One region of the Exiguobacterium sp. SH3S3 genome, then DNA from elsewhere that is predicted to be linked to it. Evidence: riboswitches for the same ligand, from Rfam matches in the RefSeq annotation. Region 1 holds a riboswitch; the other holds the start of a gene.
What was found. A riboswitch is a leader RNA that binds a small molecule or an ion and turns the genes downstream of it on or off. The one in region 1 is predicted to bind thiamine pyrophosphate.
Positions count from the first base shown of each region.

Region 1 (11,138 bases):
GCTCGCCCAGTTCGGTATTCGGGTCAACACGATTTGTCCGGGTGCGATCGATACGAACATCGATGACTCGACGAACCGGGACGACGCGTTACTTGAAGAAATCGTCATCCCGATCGAATACCCAGAAGGCAACCAACCGCTCGCCGGAAAATCAGGTACGGCGAAGCAAGTAGCCGACGTCGTCTTGTTCTTTGCGAGCAATATGTCGAGCCACGTCACCGGATCAGAAGTGTACGTCGACGGTGCCGAATCACTACTCTAACGACAACAGGTCGCCCCGCGGGGCGACCTGTTTATTTGAGAATCGGACTTTTCATGACTGCTTTTTGATAAAACGGTGTAAAACCGAGGCGCTCCATGTTGCGTCCCGAGGCGGTATCGACTTTCGTCGTCACCGTCACGTACTCGCAACCCATCGCTTTTGCCGCGGCGACTCGCTCTAAAATGAGTTGGGTCTGATACCCTTTTCCTCGATAATCGGGAATCGTGCTCGTCAAAAACAGTTCCCCCATCCCGTCCTGAACGGCGAGAATACCGCCGGCGACCGCTGTCTCGTCTTCACGGACGAGAAACGCCTGGTTTTCCGGTAACGCATAAAACCCTTTCGCCGTATCAATCGTCTCTTGCAGCACCGTCCCTGTCTCGGCGAATCCTGTCGCGATCGCCCGGGCCCATTCGTTCACGTTATCAGCGTGCACACGTTCGACACGTGTCGCTTCACTCTCTGGCAACTCAAACGCGTTCACATCGAGCAACCAGACGTCAAGAAAGTGATCGAGCGTATAGTTTCGTTCCTGCAGCAGGCGAATGAGCGACATGTCCGCGAGTGGACACACCTCAATATGTAGGCGGGACACGTTCTTACCACGGACCCACTTCTCCATTTGGTGCAGATCGTAAAAGCTCGTCGGACGGTTCAAGCCGAACCCGACCGCAAAACTCGTATTCCCCATCCGGAACACATGACCTTTATTTTCAACGATTAACTCCGAACCTTCATAGGGAGGGGTCTGTTTTCGATGCCTGATGTAGGCAGACGTCCCTTCCGCTTTGATGCGTTCGATGCGCCTGGCTAGTTCTAAGCGTTTCATCTCGTTCCCTCCCTCTAATCTTCCCTGAGTTTACCACACTTCGATTGCGAACAGATTGTGATTCCGTTACAAGGCACCGCTTTACAGGCGGACTTCATCAATCACGAACGAGGACGACCCTTCGATTTCTTCGATAAAATGCGAGCCGAACAACATCGCTGGTGTGAAGCTTCCAGGAATGACCCGGCTTGAACCGACGAGACGTTTCACGACCTCGAGCGCCCCATAGACGGTGAAGGCGTACGTGCTCGCCGTCTGAATGCGGACGATATATTTGTGTCCGTCTGCATTCGTTGCTTCGCCCCAAACATACGTCGACGACCCGTCCCGCTCCGCCTCATCCGGTCCGCTAATATGTTCATCGACATAGCGTAAGAGACGTCCTTGGACAGCGTCACTACCAAGAATCGGACTAAAGAACGACATGAGACGAGACGCATATCCGGCCACTGGGGGCACTGGGATCCATGTCGTGATGTTCGGGATGCCCGTCGTATAATACGCGGTCGAGACGTCACCCCACGGAATCGCGAGCGCTGTTTTCTTGCCGCGCCCAAAGTCGATTTGTCGACGCTTGGCCCCAAGCGGGAACGGCGACAGTTTTCCGTCTTTCCGCTCGGCACTGCTCGAGCCGAGCCCACGGATTGCTGTTTTCATCGTTCCGCGCGAAATACCGGCAGCAGCCGAGAAGCCGAGGGCGAGATTCGTCGCGTCCGGCATGAGTTCCTTCAACTTGCGGGCGACACAGTCGGTCGGGATGACGTCAAAGCCGACACCCGAGCACAGCAATACCCCGGCTTCTTGCGCGAGCTTGGCCCGTTTCTTCGAATGGATGTATTCGAATACTTCGATTTCCCCGGTAATATCGAGGTAATGCGTCTGTGACGCGAGGCACGCCTCGACCATCGGCTGACTCGTATCGGCGAACGGTCCAGCACAGTGCAAGACGAGGTCGATGTCAGCGAGTTCCTGCTTCGCTTTGTCGAGCGACAGACTAAAGACACGCGTCTCGCATCCGAGCTCATCGCCGAGCCGCTCGATCGCGTCCGCACGCCGCCCTGCGAGCACCGGTGTCATCCCTTCTTTTACTGCTTGCCGGGCAATCAGTTCACCCGTATAGCCGTTCGCGCCATAGATCATCCATTTCATCACGATTCCTCCTCCATGTCGATAAACTTCCTTTCCCTGTTCCCTATTCGTCCGATTTTCACCCGTACAGATGACGCACGACATCTTGCACCATGCCGACAAAGTAAACAATCCCAACGACCGCTAATAAGACACCGGCAGGCACGACCAGACTAGACAACGCCTGTCTGCGTTCAAATCGACGGCCTTTATGTTTCAACCAGCGATCAATCGTCCAGAACAGAACGGCCGCCCCTAGGCTGAGCCAAAGTAAAACGAGCCCGAATCCGATATGTAATCCAAACGAGACGATTGTCTCAAACCGCTTCGGTACACGGCGCGCCAACCAGTCACTGAATATTGACGTCAAAACGCCGTAAGTGACGATAGCCGGGAAGCTATACGCTAAATAAACGGCCGTCAACAGTAGCAACCCGTTCACGTTATCCCATAGTCCTCCGCTATCCGATTCTAGCGATAGGACAACAAAAGCGGCCAATAAGAACGCATAAATCAGTGCCGTCATTGAAGCCGTAACAATTTTCCGCTCCCACATTTTTATCCCCCCACTCTTTTAAAATTTACACTACTCGTCCGAGAAACGCACAAAAAATCCAGCCTGTTTAAGGGCTGGCCGAATACTCAGTTGTTCGTTGCTTCCGCCGCTTTCGTACGGACCGTCTGCATCGCTTCTGTCCACGGGACGAGCTGGTCGAGCATATCGTTCACCGATTGGACTTGTACGTCTTTCGGTGCGAAGTGCGTGCCGTTCTCGAAGTCTGTGAAGAGCGATAGCGCTGGGTGGACCCGGACGTGGGCGATCAAGAGTTCGCTCAAGACACCGCGCACATGCTCAGTTGCCCGAGCACCGCCGACCGAACCGTACGAGACGATCCCTGCCGCCTTGTTATGCCATTCGTTGCGTAAGTAGTCGAGGGCGTTTTTGAGCGCGCCTGTCATCGAGTGGTTGTACTCTTGTACGATGAAGACGAAACCGTCCATCTCTGCAATCTTCTCCGACCATGCCGCGGCACCTGTCGCGTCGCTGCCTGCCTCGCCGAGAAGCGGTAAGCTGTAGTCCGCGATATCGATGATTTCATAGTTGGCGTCACCGCGCTTGTCGGCAAGTTTTTTTACCCATTCTCCGACTTGCGGGCTAACGCGTCCTTCACGAGTCGATCCGAGTACGATTCCAATTTTCAACATAGTAGTTCCTCCTTGTGAGTTGGTTGGTTCTTCTTGTTTACCGAACAAACGATTGAAAAAACTCATGATGGCATACCCTCATATTCTTTCTCGAACGTTTTGGTACTTCTGACCGTATCAATCGGCCGGACCATCGCTTCGATCTGCTCACGCTTCGACTCTAAGAACGGTGGGAGCGACAATTTCTCACCGACCGTCTCATACGGTTCGTCACCCATGAATCCTGGTCCGTCGGTCGCCCATTCGAACAAGATTTGCGGTGCGACGCGTGCGTATGATGATTCAAAGAAGAAGCGGTCGACGTAACCTGACGTCGGTAACCCGAACTGTTGCAGCCGCGCTGTCCATTCATCGAGGACGCTGCGGTCGTCGACGCGGAACGCGACGTGGTGAACCGTTCCAAACCCTTGGCGTGCTTGCTGAGATGTCTCGTCATGGATGACGACGACTTGCGCTCCGTTTCCACCCTCACCTCCTTCAAAGAGATGGTTGTCACCTTCTTGCCCGATCTCTTCGAACAACATGACTTGCTCCATCACTTGTTTGAAGTACGTGAAGTCGGAAATACGGATAAAGATTGGCCCGAGGCCAGTGATCGCATACTCGAGCGGAATCGGACCGTTTGGCCACGGCTCACCGGAAGCGACACCTTGATTGAACTCGTCCGAGATGAGCTGATACGCCTGGTCGTCAAAGTCGACGAACGACAGCGTCTTCTTGCCGAACTGCTCGGTGATCCCTTCATGCTTGACCTTTAACCGATCAAAACGACGGACCCAGTAGTCGAGTGCCTGATCCGTCGGGACACGGAACGATGTCTTTGAAATCTCGTTCGTCCCGTGCACGCCTTTTGGGATGCCCGGGAAGTCGAAGAACGTCATGTCCGTCCCGGCGCTTCCTTTATCGTCCGCAAAGAACAAGTGATACGTCTGAATGTCGTCTTGGTTGACCGTCTTCTTGACGAGACGCATCCCTAAGACGTTCGTAAAGAAGTCGTAGTTCTTTTCGGCGCTGCTCGTGATCGCCGTCACATGGTGAATCCCTTTTACATGGTTCATCTAAATCGCCCCTTCAAAATCTTGATTCCGAGATAATTAATTAAAAATTTTTGACGCCTCGGCACGTTTGCCGACCGTCTTCAATTGAGTGATTGTGTTATCTAAATCGAGTCCGTCGAACAACTCGTGCATCCGTTTCGCGTGTATCGGAAAAATTTGATCCATCAAGTCGGTTCCCGCTTCAGTCAATGCGGCATACGTCACGCGGCGGTCGCTCGGACAAGATTTCCGGACCAAGTAGCCTTTTGCCTCGAGCCGATCGACGAGATACGTCATGCTGCCGCTCGAGAGCAAGACTTTTTTACCGATGATTTGAATCGGTTGGTCGCCTTTATGATAGAGCAGTTCGAGTACCGAGAATTCGGTCGCGTTCAGTCCATATACGGCGACTTCTTGTTTGACCATGTCCTGGATCGACTGCGAGGCCCGAAATAAGACGGTAATCGCTTTTAAGGCGTCTGATTGTTTCATCTTTTCCCCTCCTTTGTTGAGAGAAAACAATACTTTAAATTTAATTATCTTTAATTCAAGATAAATATAACACTTCAATTTGGATCGGTCAATCAATTCGTCTCCAAAAAAGACAAGGCCGCTTCCACAGGCCTTGTCTTCCGGATCAATCGTACGTCTCGTCGAGGTTGCGCGCATAGAATGCGATGGCGCGACGATAACGCTGAATGCTGTCATCTGGCTGCGGACTAGCGAGCAGCTCGAGCAACGCACCGGTCGCTTCCTGATGCTGTCCGAGGTTGTAGCGCGTCATCGCTTGGAACACTTTCAAGGCAGCGATGTCAGGGAACTGTTCGATCGCCTTAGCAAACAGCTCCTCGGCATCCTCGTAACGACCGAGCGCACGGTACGTGCTGCCGAGCCCGATATACGTCTCACTGAGCTCGTGACCGCTCAGACCGAGTCGGATGGCCCGCTCATAGTGCGGGACGGCTTGACGCTCTTCGCCGAGCGAGTCATAACACCAGGCACATTGCGCGTGGAGTCGTGGATTCTTCTCATCTTGACGCAACAGCATGAGCAACAGCTGCTTCGCCCGCTCGAGCTCTCCGTTCTCGCGCAGGCGGATCGCCTCGTCGAGTCCGACCTCTTCAGGCTGTTTGACGTGAAGGTCGCTCAAATCATCGAGCCACGCCTGCAGTTTCTCATAATATTTCCCGATATGGACGCCGTCGACGAGCGCGTGGTGCGCTTGAACCGAGAGCGGCATCATCATCCGGTCGCCAACCTTCGTGAATTTGCCCCAGGCGATCCGCGGAACGCTATCGTGCTGTTGGTCATTCGTCGGGTGACTGATGCTCGTGAACGTGAGCCAAGGCACGCTCGTAATATAGAGCAGGCTGTCCGGCTCGTCATCTCCGACGACGACTTCTCGTTTCGCCCCGCTCATCCGCACGGCCACTTCCTCCATGAAGTCGGGAAACGCGTCTTTATACGTCGCCGTACAGAAATTGAAGACGTCATCATCCATCATGACGGTGAACGATGGATGGACGACATCATGCTCGACGACCACGTCACCGCGCATCCGGTACCTAAGTTCCGGGATGGCGTTCGCCGTCTTCACCACGCCGTATAAGAACAGCTTGAAAAATGACTGTCCGCGCGTCTTCGCGAACGTATGTAGCTTCGTCACGTCGACGTTCGCCGTCACGTTGAAATGCGGGGCGTCAAACGCCTTGAAAAACTCATAATGCTTTTTACGCGGCCACTTCTCGAGATCAATTTGTTTCATCTATCTTCCCCCCTGTTCTTTCACTGTACCAAAAGCAGTACGGGAAGACTCAAAGCTTTTGCTTCAACTGCTCGTAATGCTCGTTCGCTAAATCAAAATAGACGAAGTCGCGGCGTTCGATCCGATCGAGCGTCGCCTTGAAATCACGCCAGCCACGGTCGACCATCTCCGGCGTGATCTCACCTGACTTGGCTGCCGCTTCGAACTCATCCTCGTCTTTACGGACGACGTCACCGTTCGGGAAGATAAGGATGTCGAGCAGGAGGTCATCCATGTACGGAATCCCATCCTCATACCCGATCCCTTCAACGATATCGATGTACCATTGGACGATGTTGCCCCGGTCGTCGAACATGACGGTCACCCCGAACGGTTCATGTTCTGAGAAGTACTGGAGCCACGCGTAACCTGCGTCGGCGACGATGAACTCCTCGCCGTTATGCATCTTATATTGCGGGGCTCGGACGGCGTCAATTTGGAAGAGGGCGACGGTGCCCGAGAAGCGGTCGTCCCGCACCTCCATTTGCGCGTATCGATTTTTTAATATGCGTTCCCAATCACGACGATTGGCAAATTTTCGTTTTGGCATCTCTCTCTCTCCTTTAAATCAGTTTCCTAAATGTGTTCGCCAAAAGTCGACATTCCCCTGTTCAATCGTACAGGTTGTATTGATTGAACCAGACGAGGTAGCGATTCCATTTGCCCTAGATGAGAAAGTATCCAGGTTCTCATCCCATTTCATACATGCTACGCTAATGTAAAATAGGGAAATAATGTAACTTACTAGGGGGTTGTTTTATGAAACGGTTAGGACTACTTGGCTTAAGCGCGTTCTTGCTGACAGGCTGTACCGATCAAGCCGAGAAACCAATCGTCTCTCCTGATATGAACGAACAAGATGAAGAAGCGACGATCGAATGGACACGAGAAGATTTCAAAGACGTCTTTGACCAACACGAGACTGCCCAAGACTTGTTAGCAGCGCTCGAAACCCAAGGGCTAACACCGTTCCGTGAGACGTTCGAACGCGTCGTCATCGCCGGGGACGGGATCCATCATACATACGCCGATATTTATCCGTTCAAGCTCGACGACGGTACGTACGCGACCGTCTATGAGAATGAAGACGGTGAGATTGCCAACGGTCCCGAGTCGGTCGCACCGCTCTTTTGGCAAGAAGAGTCGTTCACGCAATTCGTTGAGGAGATTGAGAAGCGCAAATACGGGACGAGTGCCCCGCCGACCGACGTCACATTGACGCAAGACGAGTTTCAATCGATTTACGACCGCCATGCCTACACGTCAGCGCTCATCGTCGAGCTCGACGAATGGGGAGTTCAAGTCGCACGCGACCCAATCGAGAACGTCATCATTGCCGGGAACGGCGTCAAGGAAGTGACGGCCGACTTGATCGTCTTTGAGATCGAAAACGGCTACGCTATCGTCTACGACCAAGACGGTGAGATTTTGAAAGCACCGGAGTCGATCGCCCAGCTGTTTTGGAACGAGACGGATTATGAAAACCTGCTCGAGAAGAACGAGTGATCACGTACCGCGACGTTTCAAGTCCCGATACTCGAGGAACAAGTTAAGCCATTGGGCCGGTTTATCGGCTGACTCGGACGGATCATACCGATAGTTGGTAACATATACATGCCACGACAGTGCCCGATACACGCAACCGAGCTCTTCAGCGATCAACAAATGGCGCCATAGCACGTCCCGAGGCGCCACACCTTCCCACTCAGCCAAGTAGACGGTACGCATCTTCTGAATCTGTTCATACCATGCGACTTCATCGTCTTCTGGCAACAAGTCGTAGAGCGCGTTCCAAAACACACGGACGCTGAAGAACGGATGGGTGACGGTCGCATCGCCCCAATCGAGAATACATAAGTCATCCTTCTGTTCGCGCCAAAAGATGTTGCCGCCATGTAAGTCGCCGTGCTCGAGACTCATCGGCAGCCCAGTCGCGAGCTCGTCGCACATGGTGAGGAGTTCGTCTTGGAGCGCCAGCACCGCCTCTGCCTTATCTCGATCTAACCCCGTACATAACTCGGGTAAATACGTCCGTATCTCTTCTTTTAGACGAGCCGGACGCCGGTCCGGGATGCCGTAGGCCAAAAGCGTATCCATGTAATTCGCTTCTTTTCTCTGTAGTTTCGCATATTGACGCACAGCCGCTTCGTACCGACTGTGCTTAGGGTATTCGCGAAGTGCATCCCCGCCGATGTCTCGCATAAGTAGCCAGTTGCGTGCCGCGTCAATGGCGATGACCTCCGGGACGAGTCCCGGATGCCGTTCGGCTAGATGCATCGACAGTTCGGCCTCGCCACCACTGATTGCTGTCACCGCCTTGGCGTAGTAACGGTCTGCTCCGTACTCTCCATACATCAAGTATGTCAAATCCGTATCTTTCACAACCCGCCACGTCACGCCTGGCACATGGCCATCGAGCCAGTGCTCGAACTGTTCACGGTAAGACTCGTCACGCCATGGGATCGCACTCCTCACTGACCTCACTTCCTTTCACCACACTTCGTTTAGGAGGAAATAATATGGACGTTGTCTATTATTCATACCCTGTCGATGCGTTACTCTATATGTATTTAGGTGCGACGGCTGTCTTCAGCTTCATAATCGGTCTAGTCGTTCGCCGCGTGGCGAGACGTCCAGATATCAGCTTTTGGACGACAATCGTGCTCAGCTTTGTCGGACTATGTCTTTCACTCGGCTGGTTCCGTAACGCCTCGGTCACTGTATTTATGGGTACACTCCCGTGGCTCATCAATCTCGTGTTTTCCCTGTTTTTATACGCCCTGTATAGCGGTATCATTTATTTCATCTTCCGACCGCGAAAAATTGAGGCAACAAAATAACGTTATGCTATACTCAAACCAATAAACGACCACTAGGGGAGCCTTCGGGCTGAGACGGCAACTGCCGGACCCTTCGAACCTGATCTGGCTCATACCAGCGTAGGGAAGTGGCTTGGATACGTCTGTCTGTCCACGCCACTTTTCCACTTGGAGAAGTGGCGTTTTCATTTTGAAAGGAGACACTACATGCGTATTCAACAACTCACTTGGATGGCGATGCTCATCGCCATCGCCATCATCGGCTCCCTGTTCATCTCCATCCCGACCGGTGTCGCCCGGGCCTATCCGGTGCAACATATGGTGAACGTCATCGCCGCCGTCACCGTCGGTCCGTTCGGGGCCGTGCTCGTCGCGTTCGTGACCGGATCCCTCCTCGGTGTCGTATACGTCTTCTTTCAAGAAAAGTTCCGCTTCAGGCTCCTATTCGCTAAAATGAAAGCAAAGGAGTGACACGATGAAACAAATCCACCATCTCTGTATCCAAACGCCCGACTATGCGGCGTCAAAGCAATTTTATGAAACGCTCGGTTTTGAGCTCGTCCAAGAGTCACCCGACTTCCATACCCGGGCGTTCAACAGTTGGCTCAAGCTCGGCGACTTCTATATCGAACTTCAGACGGCGAAGGCGGACGAGGCGTTATCGCCGTATTCGAAACATGCGGCCGGACCCGTTCACTTCGCCTTGTACGTCGATGACCTTGAAGCGGAAGTCGGTCGGCTCGAGGCGCTCGGTGTCACGTTCTTGCCGAAACACGGCGGGAATATCTACTTCGTCGTCGATGGCCACCTGAGCAAACTACAAGCCCCAGAAGGCACGATTATCGAGCTTCGGGACACATTTTTGATCAAGTGAGGCGCTCGCCTCGCTTTTTTTCGTCCGCATCGCACACCCCCATGTTTCCCGCCACCTACGAACAGGTACATGAAAAAGAATACGACGTGTACGTACCGTTTGGAGGCTATTTATGAACCATCTTGATTATTGGAGTTATCTGTCACTATCACTTGCCAAACTATTTTTATTCAGCGTCTTGACCGCGAGCGCGTTCAACGTTCATTTTTTACTCGTCAACATCGGGATGATTCTCATGATGACGAGCTGGGCGTTGCTCGTGAAGACGAAAACACGGCGCTGGATTTTATTCGCCTCGCTGTTTCTACACAGTACACTCCTCATCTCCGACGTCTGGTATTATCGCTATTTCGGCAATCTGTTATCGGTCGCGCTTTTGTCAGACGTTGGTCAGATGGGCGACGTCGGCGGCGGCTTCCTGACGTTGATTCAACCGACCGACTTTCTATTGTTCGCGGACTTGGTGCTTTATACCGCTGTCCTCGTCTATATGAGAAAAAAACCTGCGCAAGGCACAGGAAAAAATCGCCGGATCGCCGCTGCCGGTTTTGTCATCGGCTTGACCGCCTTCGTCGTTCCGTTAACCGTCAGTCAGCCGAATGATGACGAGCAAGCACCGATTTCGAACATGCGTGAATATTACGAGTACGGCTTTTGGGGGTATCACGGCCTCGACTTGTTCCGTGGCATCGGCGACCAACTCGGCTTCGGAGGCGACTTAACGGTACAAGAAGAGACGCGGCTCGGTACCTCGACTCCAACTGACGTCGAGACAACGGCCGATACGAACGTCATCATGCTGCAGCTCGAGTCGTTCCAGACGTCGGTGATCGGACAGACGATCAACGGACAGGAACTGACACCGAACTTGAACGCGCTTCGTGACGAGATGTTGTACTTCCCGAACTTCTATCATCAGACGCACGAAGGCCGGACGTCGGATGCGGAATTCACGGTCAACACCTCGCTCTACCCGGTCAAATCCGGTTCGGTGTACACCCAGTACGGTGACCATACGTTTGACGCCTTACCTGAACGTTTGCGCCAAGCCGGCTATGATACGGCCGCGATGCATGCGTTCGACAAAACGTTTTGGAACCGCGACAACGTCTATGACAATATCGGCTTCAATCATTTTTTCAGCAAAGATGACTATCCGGAAGAACCTGTCATCGGCAT
Region 1 covers NZ_SJUU01000011.1:88,129-99,266, forward strand. Annotated here, with positions in the region: gene EVJ28_RS11180 (SDR family oxidoreductase) at 1-262, shown strand, start outside; gene EVJ28_RS11185 (GNAT family N-acetyltransferase) at 294-1,091, opposite strand; gene EVJ28_RS11190 (saccharopine dehydrogenase family protein) at 1,173-2,240, opposite strand; gene EVJ28_RS11195 (hypothetical protein) at 2,299-2,775, opposite strand; gene EVJ28_RS11200 (NADPH-dependent FMN reductase) at 2,862-3,491, opposite strand; gene EVJ28_RS11205 (ring-cleaving dioxygenase) at 3,488-4,483, opposite strand; gene EVJ28_RS11210 (MarR family winged helix-turn-helix transcriptional regulator) at 4,520-4,954, opposite strand; gene EVJ28_RS11215 (tetratricopeptide repeat protein) at 5,100-6,227, opposite strand; gene EVJ28_RS11220 (ribonuclease FAU-1 family protein) at 6,277-6,816, opposite strand; gene EVJ28_RS11225 (hypothetical protein) at 7,026-7,772, shown strand; gene EVJ28_RS11230 (aminoglycoside phosphotransferase family protein) at 7,773-8,741, opposite strand; gene EVJ28_RS11235 (hypothetical protein) at 8,786-9,106, shown strand; TPP riboswitch at 9,131-9,229, shown strand; gene EVJ28_RS14290 (energy coupling factor transporter S component ThiW) at 9,293-9,556, shown strand; gene EVJ28_RS11245 (VOC family protein) at 9,561-9,959, shown strand; gene EVJ28_RS11250 (LTA synthase family protein) at 10,072-11,138, shown strand, end outside.

Region 2 (11,138 bases), on a different contig from region 1:
ATTCACTTCGTTCGTGCCAATCGCTTTGGCGACGGCATCTAAAATCAAGTCACCGGCAAGTGATTTGCCCGATCGGACATAGTCTTGCATGAGCACGGCGTCATTCCCAGTCAGCCCCGTCACAGACGTCACGCCTTGCATCGCCCGCTCGACCGCTTCTTCCATCACTTCAAGGTTACGTTCCATCATCGCCATGACCTCTTCTCGTGTCGAGCGTCTGACGTGGACTTCTTGCTCGATCATCACTTCAGAGATCGGGATGTCTCGTTCCGTTGCCGTCCGTACTAATTCTTCTACTGATTTAAACATAGTCGTTTCTCCTTATTCCCCAAAGATGGCTACCCGTTCGATTTGAGGTAACCGTTCCAGTTCCGCTAATACATCTTTTGGCATCGGTTCATCCATTTCAATCGCCATCAAGGCTTGCTTGCCTTTTTCATGACGGCTCACTTCCATATGCCCGATGTTCAGTTCGTGCTTGGCGAGTATGCCCGTCACGGCCGCGATCGCCCCGAAGCGATCGTGATGCAAGACGACAAGTGCCGGTCCACCGCCGGAAAGCTTGAGCGGGAATCCGTTCAATTCGGTGATTTCAATCGTGCCACCGCCAATCGAGATCCCAACGATCTCAAACGTCCCCTCCGCGTCCTCGAGATGAACCCGGGCCGTGTTCGGATGATCCGTGAGCGCGTCGCTCGTCTCAAAGACGACTTCGATCCCCCGCTCTTTCGCGATGTCGAGCGCTTGCGGGATGCGCAGATCGAACGTATCGAACCCCATGATGCCTCCGACGATGGCGACGTCCGTCCCGTGACCTCGATACGTGTCGGCGAACGACCCGTAAAACGTGATCCGCGCGAGGTCCGGCGTTCGGCCGAACAGTTTGCCGGCCATAAGACCGATGCGTGCGGCTCCGGCCGTATGCGAACTCGATGGTCCGACCATGACCGGCCCGATAATATCAAACACACTGCGATATTTCATCGCATTTCCCCCTTTCAAAAAAACCCTACCTTCATTATACAGAAGGCAGGGCTGAGATACAGCTTATTCCACACTAAAAATGTAGGAGTAGAGCGGTTGTTTACCGTCGTGAACTTCGATTTCAATCTCATCGTTCTTCGATTCGATGTAAGCCGAGAGTGTTGCGACGTCTTCCGCCGACGAACCTTCGCCCGTCAAGATCGTGACAATCTCATCATCCGCGTCCACAAGTGCATCTACGAGCGCTTTTGCCGCTTCTAGACTCGATTTTGATGATGCGACGATTTTCTTCTCGGCAATCGCCATATGATCATCTTTACGAATCTCGACACCGTCGATACTCGTGTCACGGACAGCGTATGTCACTTGTCCTGACTTGACCGTAGTTGCGGCCGTCTTCATGACCGACTCGTTCGTCTCGACATCCGCTTCAGGATTGAACGCGATGGCAGCCGCTAGTCCTTGTGGTACCGTCTTCGTCGGAATGACCGAGACGCCGCAAGGTGCGACCGATGCCGCTTGCTCAGCGGCCATGATGATGTTCGAGTTGTTCGGGAAGATGAAGACGTGCTCGGCGTTCGCCGCTTCAATCGCTTTGACGATGTCTTCCGTCGACGGGTTCATCGTCTGCCCGCCTTCGATGACATGTGCGGCACCGAGCGAACGGAACAGTTCACTGACACCTTCACCCATGGCGACGGTGACGATCGCGTAAGGCACTTTCGCTTTGACGGCAGTCGCTTGAACGCCGTGCTGGTTGGCACCGTGCTCTTCTTCAAGAATCGTCGAATGCTGTTGACGCATGTTCTCGATCTTGACCGCGACAAGCTCACCAAAACGTTGTCCTTTCGTGATGACGTCGCCCGGCGTCTCGACGTGAACGTGGACTTTGAGCAACTCTTCGTCGGCGACGACAAGGAGCGAGTCTCCGAGTTCAGACAACTCGTTACGGAACACGTCCTCATCGAACGGAGTCTGTTTCAACTTTTCGTCTTGGAAACGGACCATGATCTCCGTGCAATATCCAAATTCGATATCTTCCGTCGACATGAAACCTTGCGCAGCATGGTGTTCTGCCTCAACGAGGGCATCCATGACCGGTGCGTGCGGCTTCTCGAGCTCTTTCCCTTCAAGGCTCGCGAGGAACCCTTCATAGATGACGAGGAGACCTTGACCGCCTGAGTCGACGACACCGACTTCTTTTAAGACCGGTAACAAATCAGGTGTCCGCTCGAGCGACGCTTTCGCTTCCGTGATCACTTGCTCCATGAACTCATTGAAGTCGCTCGTCGACTCAGAGGCACGGAGCGCTTCGTCGGCCGCTTCACGAGCAACCGTCAAAATCGTTCCTTCAACCGGTTTCATAACCGCCTTGTATGCCGTGTCGACGCCACGTTTGAGTGCCTCGGCAAAGTCGAGTGTCGATAATTCTGTCTTTCCTTCGATTGATTTACCGAAACCACGGAATAATTGGCTTAAAATAACACCCGAATTCCCACGGGCCCCCATAAGTAGACCGCGGGCAAACTTTGATGACACGTCAGCGATATTCGCCGTGTCGAGTGCGGCCACTTCCTTCGCACCTGAAGTCATCGTCAAATTCATGTTCGTTCCCGTGTCGCCGTCTGGGACCGGGAAGACGTTAAGCGAATCCACGTAATCTGCATTTTGGCTCAAGTTGGCTGCACCGTTTGCGACCATTTGCGCAAACACCAATCCATCTAAACGTTTTAACCCCACACCAAATCCTCCTTCGTTCTCGTCAGTCATTCGTCAGACGAACGCCTTGTACGAATATATTTACCGACGAAACGTTTAATCCTAAAGTTTCACCGAGCGTGTATTTTACACGACTTTGCACGTTGTACGCGACTTCCGACACTTTCGTCCCGTAGCTCACGATGATGTGCATATCGATATGTACGTCTTCTCCATCTTGACGTACGACAACGCCACGCGCATAGTTCTCACGTTTGAGCAGTTCTGCGATCCCGTCTTTCAGTTGAGCTTGTGACGCCATTCCTACGACGCCGAAACATTCCATCGCCGCACCGCCCGCGAGTGTCGCGACCACGTCGTTCGTGATATCAATATTGCCATATGTTGTCTTCATTTCAATTGCCATATGGAGTAGCCTCCTTTATTCGGAATGATTCCTACAGTATATTCTACAATAAGTACCTAGTTATTAAAAGGACATGCCCCTAAACTCGGTCAATTGTAACCGCAACCCTCATTCATTATTAAAATCCTCATCCGTAATGTCAAGTTTTTTTCTTGTCATCCGGTTATTTTCTAGTTGCATCGTGAAAAAACCCATGCTAATATAAACGAGTGTCTATTAGGACGAACCCACATAAAAAAGGAGGGGAAACGCATGGCACGTAAATGCTACGTAACAGGTAAGTCACCTAAGTCAGGTAACAACCGTTCGCACGCACTCAACAAGACAAAACGTACTTGGGGTGTAAACGTACAAAAAGTTCGCATTCTCGTTGACGGTAAACCTAAACGAGTTTGGGTTTCAGCTCGCGCTCTTAAATCAGGTCTCGTTGAACGCGTATAATTACCATACACGAACGAAATAAATCCCAGCGGCATGCGCCGATGGGATTTTTTTTGTTTATTTCTTTATATACATAATCAAGACGTTGCCGCTATGAACGAGCAAGTCCGCCTCTTCCGCCGACCACTCGTTTGAGATCGTCAGCGCCTCATGGCTGACGACGTCATGGTTCTCGAGCGGGTACTTGACGCCACGAATCGAGACCGAGGCCCGTTTCCAAGGTACGAGCGACAAGTAATGGTCAGGACGACGCGGGAGACGATAGTCCCCTTTTCCGACGAGGCGGACTTCTTGCCCGTCTGCGAACAACCGCATCTCGGGGTACGCCTCGAGCAGACCGACGTTGCTGAGCGTCATATCGAGTCTGCCTCCGAGTGCACCGTACACGTCGATCACGTCCGCCCCTTTCCCTCGTGCCGCCTCGAGAGCGATCTCAAGGTCGGTCACGTCTTTTTCAGACGGATAACGGACAGCTTCCTCCGGCACGGTGCCTGTGAACGAATCAAAGTCACCGACGAGCAGGTCCGGCTTCATCCCACGGTCGAGCAGCGTATGATAGCCGCCGTCGACGCCGATGACGTAATCGGCGTTCCGAGGAAGCTCAGGGACCGCTTCCGGGCTCGCAGCCACAATCAAGACGCGCATTATCTGATGTCCCGTGTCGCGAGCGTCGCGAAGCGCGGCGCCGACGTGAACAAGATCACGATCACGACCGCCGAGACGAGGAACGACGGCAACATATACGTCAAGTTATAGCCGAGCGAGTACAAGACGACCGGTCCTTCCGCATACTCGGCGAAGAAGACGATGCCGGAGACGACGTGCGCAACATATCGGAGCGCCGAGCCGATCAACGCCCCGAGAATCAAATAGAACGTGAGCGTTTTCTTGGCGCCGTCTTTTGCCGACTGTTTGACTTGACCGGCGAAGATACCGGCGACTCCGACGAGGCCGTAGGCGACCGTGTAGTCGAGTAAAAACTGGACCGGTGTGAAGATATAGGCCCCAAATAACAGTTGTAGCGTCCCGACGAGCGCGCCTGTCGCGAGTCCGCCTCTCAATCCATGCCGATACGCCATCACGAGAATCGGCAGCATCGCCAGGCTGACTGCTCCGCCTTGCGGCAACCGATATGGGATGAGCATGTCAAAGATCAGTCCGAGCGAGGCGAACAGCGAGATTTCAATGAGCGCCTGTAGTTTTAAACGTTGTTTCATCTTATTCCCTCCTTGATATGAGTGAACGACAAAAAGCAGCATGACGTAAACGCCATGCTGCTATCGTGTAGCAACGTGCATTTTCGCCACATCCCTACGTCCGTGTGAACGGAACAGGTTCAAAGGGTTAGCTCATGCCTCTCAGCCACAGATGTGACACCCCTTGCGACAATATTTGTTGTTCTACAGACGATTATACACGAGACGCGTTGCGAATGCTATCGATTGCGTCTTTATAGCTCGGTTCGTTATAGATGGCCGAACCGGCAACGAGGACGTCAGCACCTGCGTCGATACAAAGTTTTGCCGTCGCAGGATTTACCCCGCCATCGATCTCGATTTCGAAGTCGAGACGACGCGCTTGGCGCATCTCGCTGAGCGCCGCGATCTTCGGGACGACCGCTTCGATGAACGCTTGGCCGCCAAAGCCAGGGTTCACGGTCATGAGCAACACCATATCGACATCACCGAGCACGTGCTCGATTGACGACAACGGTGTATGTGGGTTCAAGACGACACCACACTTAGCGCCGGCTCCTTTGATTTGTTGCAATACGCGATGCAAATGGTTTGTCGCCTCGACATGGACCGTGACGATATCGGCGCCTGCTTGAACGAAGTCCTCGACGAACCGTTCCGGCTGGTCGATCATCAAATGGACGTCTAATACCATGTCCGACTTGTCACGCAAACTTTTGAGTACCGGCAGTCCAATCGAGATGTTCGGCACGAACTGACCGTCCATGACGTCAAAATGGATGTAATCGGCCCCTGCTTCTTGGACCGCTTTGACCTCTGCCTCAAGGTTGGCAAAATCGGCCGACAGGATCGATGGTGCGATTTTAATCATGTTAGTACCTCCGTTGTCTATCTTTTAATTCCTCCATAAACGTAACATAGTTCGCATAGCGGGTGGAAGCGATTTCTCCGGCCTCGACCGCCGCTTTGACGGCACAACCTGGCTCGTTCAAATGGGCGCAACCACGGAATTTACAGTCATCGTGCCGCAAGACGAATTCAGGGAAACACCAACGCATCTCCTCGACTTCAAGTTCTTCCGGGAACTCAAGACTCGAGAATCCAGGTGTATCGGCGACGAACCCGTCCGCGAGTGTGATGAGCGTGACGTGACGCGTCGTATGCTTCCCGCGGCCAAGCGCTTTCGAAATCTTACCAGTCGCGAGTTCAAGCTCCGGTGCGACCGCGTTCAGCAACGAACTCTTCCCGACGCCGGTCTGTCCGGCGAATACGCTCGTCTTGTCTTTGAACGCACTGCGGATGAGCTCGATCCCAGCTCCGTCTTCGGTCGACGTCTCAATGACTTGATAGCCGATCGAACGGTATAGCGCTGCCGCCGCACTAATTTTTTCCTTTTCAGCTTCTAGCAACAAGTCCATCTTCGTCAACACGATGATCGGGTGAACTTGCTTCGATTCGATCAAAATGAGAAAGCGGTCAAGCAAATGAAACGAGAACGCCGGCTCTTTCACGGAAAAGAGCAGAAACGCCTGATCGATGTTGGCGATCGGCGGACGGACGAGATGGTTCGACCGCTCATCGACAGCCATGATGTAGCCGGTCCCGTCCCCTTGGTCTTGAATATCGACGTCGTCCCCGACGACGGGCGAAATGTTTCGGTTCCGGAAGTTTCCCCGGGCGCGACATCTGATTTCAACTTTCGTTTCGGTCATGACATCATAAAATCCACCTTGCAAGCGAATAATCGTTCCTTTCATCCTGTTTCCTCCTTAGAAAAGAGGTGACGCGCACGCCACCTCTTCATTGTGAATCTTTTGCTTGGGCGTATGTCACCGTATCGGTCCGAACGACTTCTCCCTCGACTTCAATCGTCGCGGTACCGACTTCGTCCGGAGCAATGACGAGCGTATAGGAATACGTCGTCGTTTCTGTGATCATATCACGCAACACTTCGATCTCACCACGGGCATCGACGGTACGGATGACGACTTCGACCGGCTCCGCCTCTTCACCTTCTGCCGGCGGTTCGATTTCGACGTCCACTTCTCGCTCGATCGAGATGTCGGTCGGCTCGACCCCTTGTGAGACGATGACCGTCAGTTCCGTTCCCGGATCGACCGCCGTCCCTGACGTCGGAAGTTGACGAATGATTTGATTCGCTGGGATGCTCGTCGAATACTCATCGCGTTTCACGATTTTCAAGTTGTTTTGCTCGGCATAAGTTGACGCCTCTTCGAACGTGTAGCCCGTCAAATTGGCGAGCTCGATTTTATTGCTGCCGGTCGAGACGACGAGCGTGACCGTCTCTTCCGACGCGATAACTTCTTCACCTGGCGTGATCGACTGCGAAATCACATCTCCGCTGTCGACCGTTTCGGACGCTTCGGATTGGATTTCAATATCTGTGAAATCAAGATCTTTCAACGTTCGTTCCGCTGCTGTTTGAGACAACCCTTCGACGTCAGGCATCTCGACCGTCTCTTTCCCAGCAGACACGACGATGGTGACGACCGTTCCACGCTTCGGCTTCCGTCCAGGTTGCGGGTTTTGCGAAATCACGTCGCCTTCAGACACGTTGTCACTCACTCGGTCTGTCGTCTCAACGACGAATCCGGATGCTTCCAGTTCAGTCGTCGCATCACCGACGCTCATACCGACGATATCAGGCACGACGGCACGTGACATTTCATCTGCAACCACATACGCGGCAACCCCGCCACCAATTAATAAAAGAACGAGCACTAGCCAGAGCCACCACTTCTTTTTCTTTTGTTTCTTCGGCGTCGCTGATTCCGGCTCGACTGCAGCTACCGGCTGCTTGACGACTTCTTTCGGTTCTTCCGGGACGACAGGCGCCATGACGAGCGTCTGATCAAACTCGTCTTGTTCTGTCGGCATCCGTTTCGGTTCGTCCGCGCGGTCTGGGCTGAGCGACGTCAAGCAGTCTTTTTTAAAAGCAGCGACCGAGGCATGTCGTGCCCCCGGCGATTTGGCGAGCGCCTGCATAATACAGTTCTCAAGCGCTTGCGGAATTTTAGGGTTCAAGTCGAGCGGTCGGATCGGATCATCTTGCAAATGTTGCAACGCGACCGCGACCGGGGTCTCACCGATGAACGGGACTCGTCCTGTCACAAGTTCGTACAGCACCGCACCGAGCGAATAAATGTCTGACTTCTCATCGGCAAACTTGCCACGCGCTTGTTCCGGAGAGAAGTAGTGGACCGACCCGAGGACTGACATCGTATGGGTCAGCGTCGCGTTCGACATGGCCACGGCAATCCCGAAATCGGTCACTTTGACGTTTCCGTTTTGGTCGATCATCATGTTTTGCGGTTTGATATCCCGATGAATGATGCGATGGGCATGGGCATGATCGATCGCATCACAGATTTGCCCCATGATCCGTAACGCTTCCTCGATTGATATGTACTCTTCCTGTAAATATTGTTTGAGCGTCATACCATCGACATGTTCCATGACGATGTAATAAATGTCTTGTTCATCTCCGACGTCATAAATGGCGACGATGTTTGGATGGTTCAGACTGGTTGCCGCATGGGCTTCTCGTTCGAACCGGCGTATAAATTGTTCGTTATGCGAGAATTCAGATCGTAACACCTTAATGGCGACGGTTCGGTTTAAAATCTCATCGTGAGCCCGGTAGACATTTGCCATGCCGCCGCTACCGATTTGTTGTTCGATCCGATAACGATCGTTGATTCGTTCTCCACTTCGCATCGGATTCATCCTCTCTTTCTATCTGTAAATTGGACGAGCGCCACAGTGATGTTGTCGCTCCCACCCAATCGGTTGGCTTGATCGATCAACATGTCCGCCTTAGCGTCCGCAGAGATGGGACGAGTTAAGGCGTGTTTGATGGCTTCATCTGTCAGGTGAGTCGTCAAGCCATCCGTACAGATTAAAATCGTGTCGAACTCGGGGTCGGCAAACACTTGCAGATCAGGTTCGACGTGCTCTTTTGAGCCGATCGCACGGGTGATAATATTTCGTTTCGGGTGGATCCGCATTTCTTCTTCCGTCAATTCCCCAAGTTGTTTTAGCACGTTGACGTAAGAATGGTCTTCCGTCAATTGTTGGAGTGTTCCGCCACGAAGGGCGTAGACGCGGCTATCGCCGATGTGCACGATGACAATCGTTTCGTCATGCCAACAGACGCCAGCGATGGTCGTCCCCATCATGACGAGATTAGACTGCTTCGCGAATTCAAGCACTTGCTCATTTGCCAGCTCCACGTTATCACGGAACCACGTCTCCATCGCTAACGGTGTGGCCGGAAGCGTCGGAAAGGCGCGACGAAACTGCTCGATGACGAGTCCGCTCGCGACCTCTCCTGCTTCATGCCCCCCCATGCCGTCGGCGACGAGGGCGATCCCGGCATGCTCGTCCCCTAAAATCAAGACGGCATCCTCGTTTTGAGCCCTCACCTGCCCACGGTCGGTTCGGTATGCTAATTCCATCTTCCTGATTACCTCGTTTCTTGTTCGCGCTCCTTCGCTCGAAGCTGCCCGCAAGCCGCATCGATGTCCGAACCTTGTTCGCGACGAATTGTCACGTTCACTTTTCGATCTTTGAGCACTTTTTCAAAGGCAAAAATTTGATTACGTGGCGTGCGCACATAGTCGCGCTCAAGCACATGGTTGACTGGAATCAAGTTGACGTGGCATTTGACGCCTTTCAACAAGTCGGCAAGCTTGTGGGCATCCTCTTCTGTATCGTTGACGCCACCGAACAAACCGTATTCAAACGTGATACGACGTCCACTCTTCTCCGTGTAATAGTTGACGGCTTCCATCAACTTGTCCAAGTTATAGGCACGGTTGATCGGCATGAGACGTGTCCGAACTTCCGTCGACGCCGCATGAAGCGAAATCGCAAAGTTAATGCGCATCCCTTCGTCGGCGAACTTGTAGATTTTCGGCACGATTCCGCTCGTTGAGACGGTGATGTGGCGTGAACCGATGTTCAAACCGTCATCGTGGTTGACCGTGCGCAAGAAACGCATCAATTCGTCATAGTTGTCAAACGGTTCGCCGATTCCCATGACGACGATCGAGTCGACACGTTCACCGCTCACGTCGAGCGCCCGTTGAACATCTAATACTTGAGCCGTGATTTCTCCGGCTTCAAGGTTACGTTTCAACCCGCCGAGCGTCGATGCACAGAACGTACAGCCGATGCGGCATCCGACTTGTGTCGTGACACAGACCGAGTTGCCGTATTCGTGGCGCATGAGTACCGTCTCGATCGAGTAATCGTCTTGGAGCTCGAACAAGAACTTGATCGTTCCGTCTTGTGATTCCTGGCGGACGAGTTCTTTTAACGTCGTCAACTGGAACGAAGCATCGAGTTTTTCACGAAGCGGTTTCGACAAGTTCGTCATATCATCGAATGACGTCACCCGTTTGACATACATCCAGTCATATAACTGTTTCGCGCGGAACGACTTTTCTCCTGCATCGATGAGCCATTGTTCGAGTTCAGGGTATGTGAGCGAATATAAAGACGGCTTGGCACCGACTAATGGGGTTTTTTCAACTGCTTTTGGATTCATGTTTATACCTCTTTCTTAAATGCGGCGATGTAGAAGCCGTCCGTTCCGAACGTCGTCGGAAGTAGTTTGAGTTCGGCGCGGTCCGATGACACCATCGGACGTAACACTTCAGGAAGACGATCTCGGAGTGTTTCATCCCACGTCAATCCGTTCGACAATATATAGTCGGCCTGCCGTTCATTTTCAGACGGGTCGATTGTACATGTCGAGTACACTAGCGTACCACCTTGCTTCAGTAGTGGCAAGACAGCGTCAATAATTTCACGTTGGATGATCGGCAGTCCAGAAAGGGATTCTTTGTCCTTCGTCCATTTAATATCTGGCTTGCGGCGAATGACACCTAGACCCGAGCACGGGACATCGAGCAAGATGCGGTCAAAGCTCTCGCGTTCGAACTCATCTCCGGCGTCTCGGGCATCGAGGGCTAGTGCGGTCACTCCATCGATTTGCAATCGCTTCACTTGTCGTTCGATCAGTTTTGCCTTATGAGGGTGAAGGTCGAGCGCCACGAGCGTCCCGCCGTCCATCCGTTCGGCGGTGTGCATCGCTTTTCCGCCTGGGGCGGCACACGCGTCGAGCACGCGTTCGGTCTTCTCGGCACTGAGCGCGTCGGCGACGATCATCGAGCTCTCATCTTGAATCGACAAAAGTCCTGCGTCGATAAACGGCGTCGTATGAACGTTTCCGGACTCGATAACGAGACCGTCTGACGATAGATCAGAACGTGACGCTTGTACGCCTGACTCGGCGAGGCGTTCGATCATCTCGTCGACCGTGATTTGTTTGCGGTTGACGCGAACTGTCACCGGGGCCGGCTCGT
Region 2 covers NZ_SJUU01000001.1:175,067-186,204, reverse strand. Annotated here, with positions in the region: gene sdaAA (L-serine ammonia-lyase, iron-sulfur-dependent, subunit alpha) at 1-309, opposite strand, end outside; gene sdaAB (L-serine ammonia-lyase, iron-sulfur-dependent subunit beta) at 322-984, opposite strand; gene EVJ28_RS00910 (DAK2 domain-containing protein) at 1,048-2,724, opposite strand; gene EVJ28_RS00905 (Asp23/Gls24 family envelope stress response protein) at 2,747-3,109, opposite strand; gene rpmB (50S ribosomal protein L28) at 3,362-3,550, shown strand; gene EVJ28_RS00895 (thiamine diphosphokinase) at 3,608-4,195, opposite strand; gene thiT (energy-coupled thiamine transporter ThiT) at 4,195-4,767, opposite strand; TPP riboswitch at 4,842-4,941, opposite strand; gene rpe (ribulose-phosphate 3-epimerase) at 4,961-5,617, opposite strand; gene rsgA (ribosome small subunit-dependent GTPase A) at 5,619-6,503, opposite strand; gene pknB (Stk1 family PASTA domain-containing Ser/Thr kinase) at 6,547-8,493, opposite strand; gene EVJ28_RS00870 (Stp1/IreP family PP2C-type Ser/Thr phosphatase) at 8,490-9,224, opposite strand; gene rlmN (dual-specificity RNA methyltransferase RlmN) at 9,233-10,318, opposite strand; gene rsmB (16S rRNA (cytosine(967)-C(5))-methyltransferase RsmB) at 10,321-11,138, opposite strand, start outside.
Region 2: another riboswitch for thiamine pyrophosphate. It lies ahead of thiT (energy-coupled thiamine transporter ThiT); the one in region 1 lies ahead of EVJ28_RS14290 (energy coupling factor transporter S component ThiW).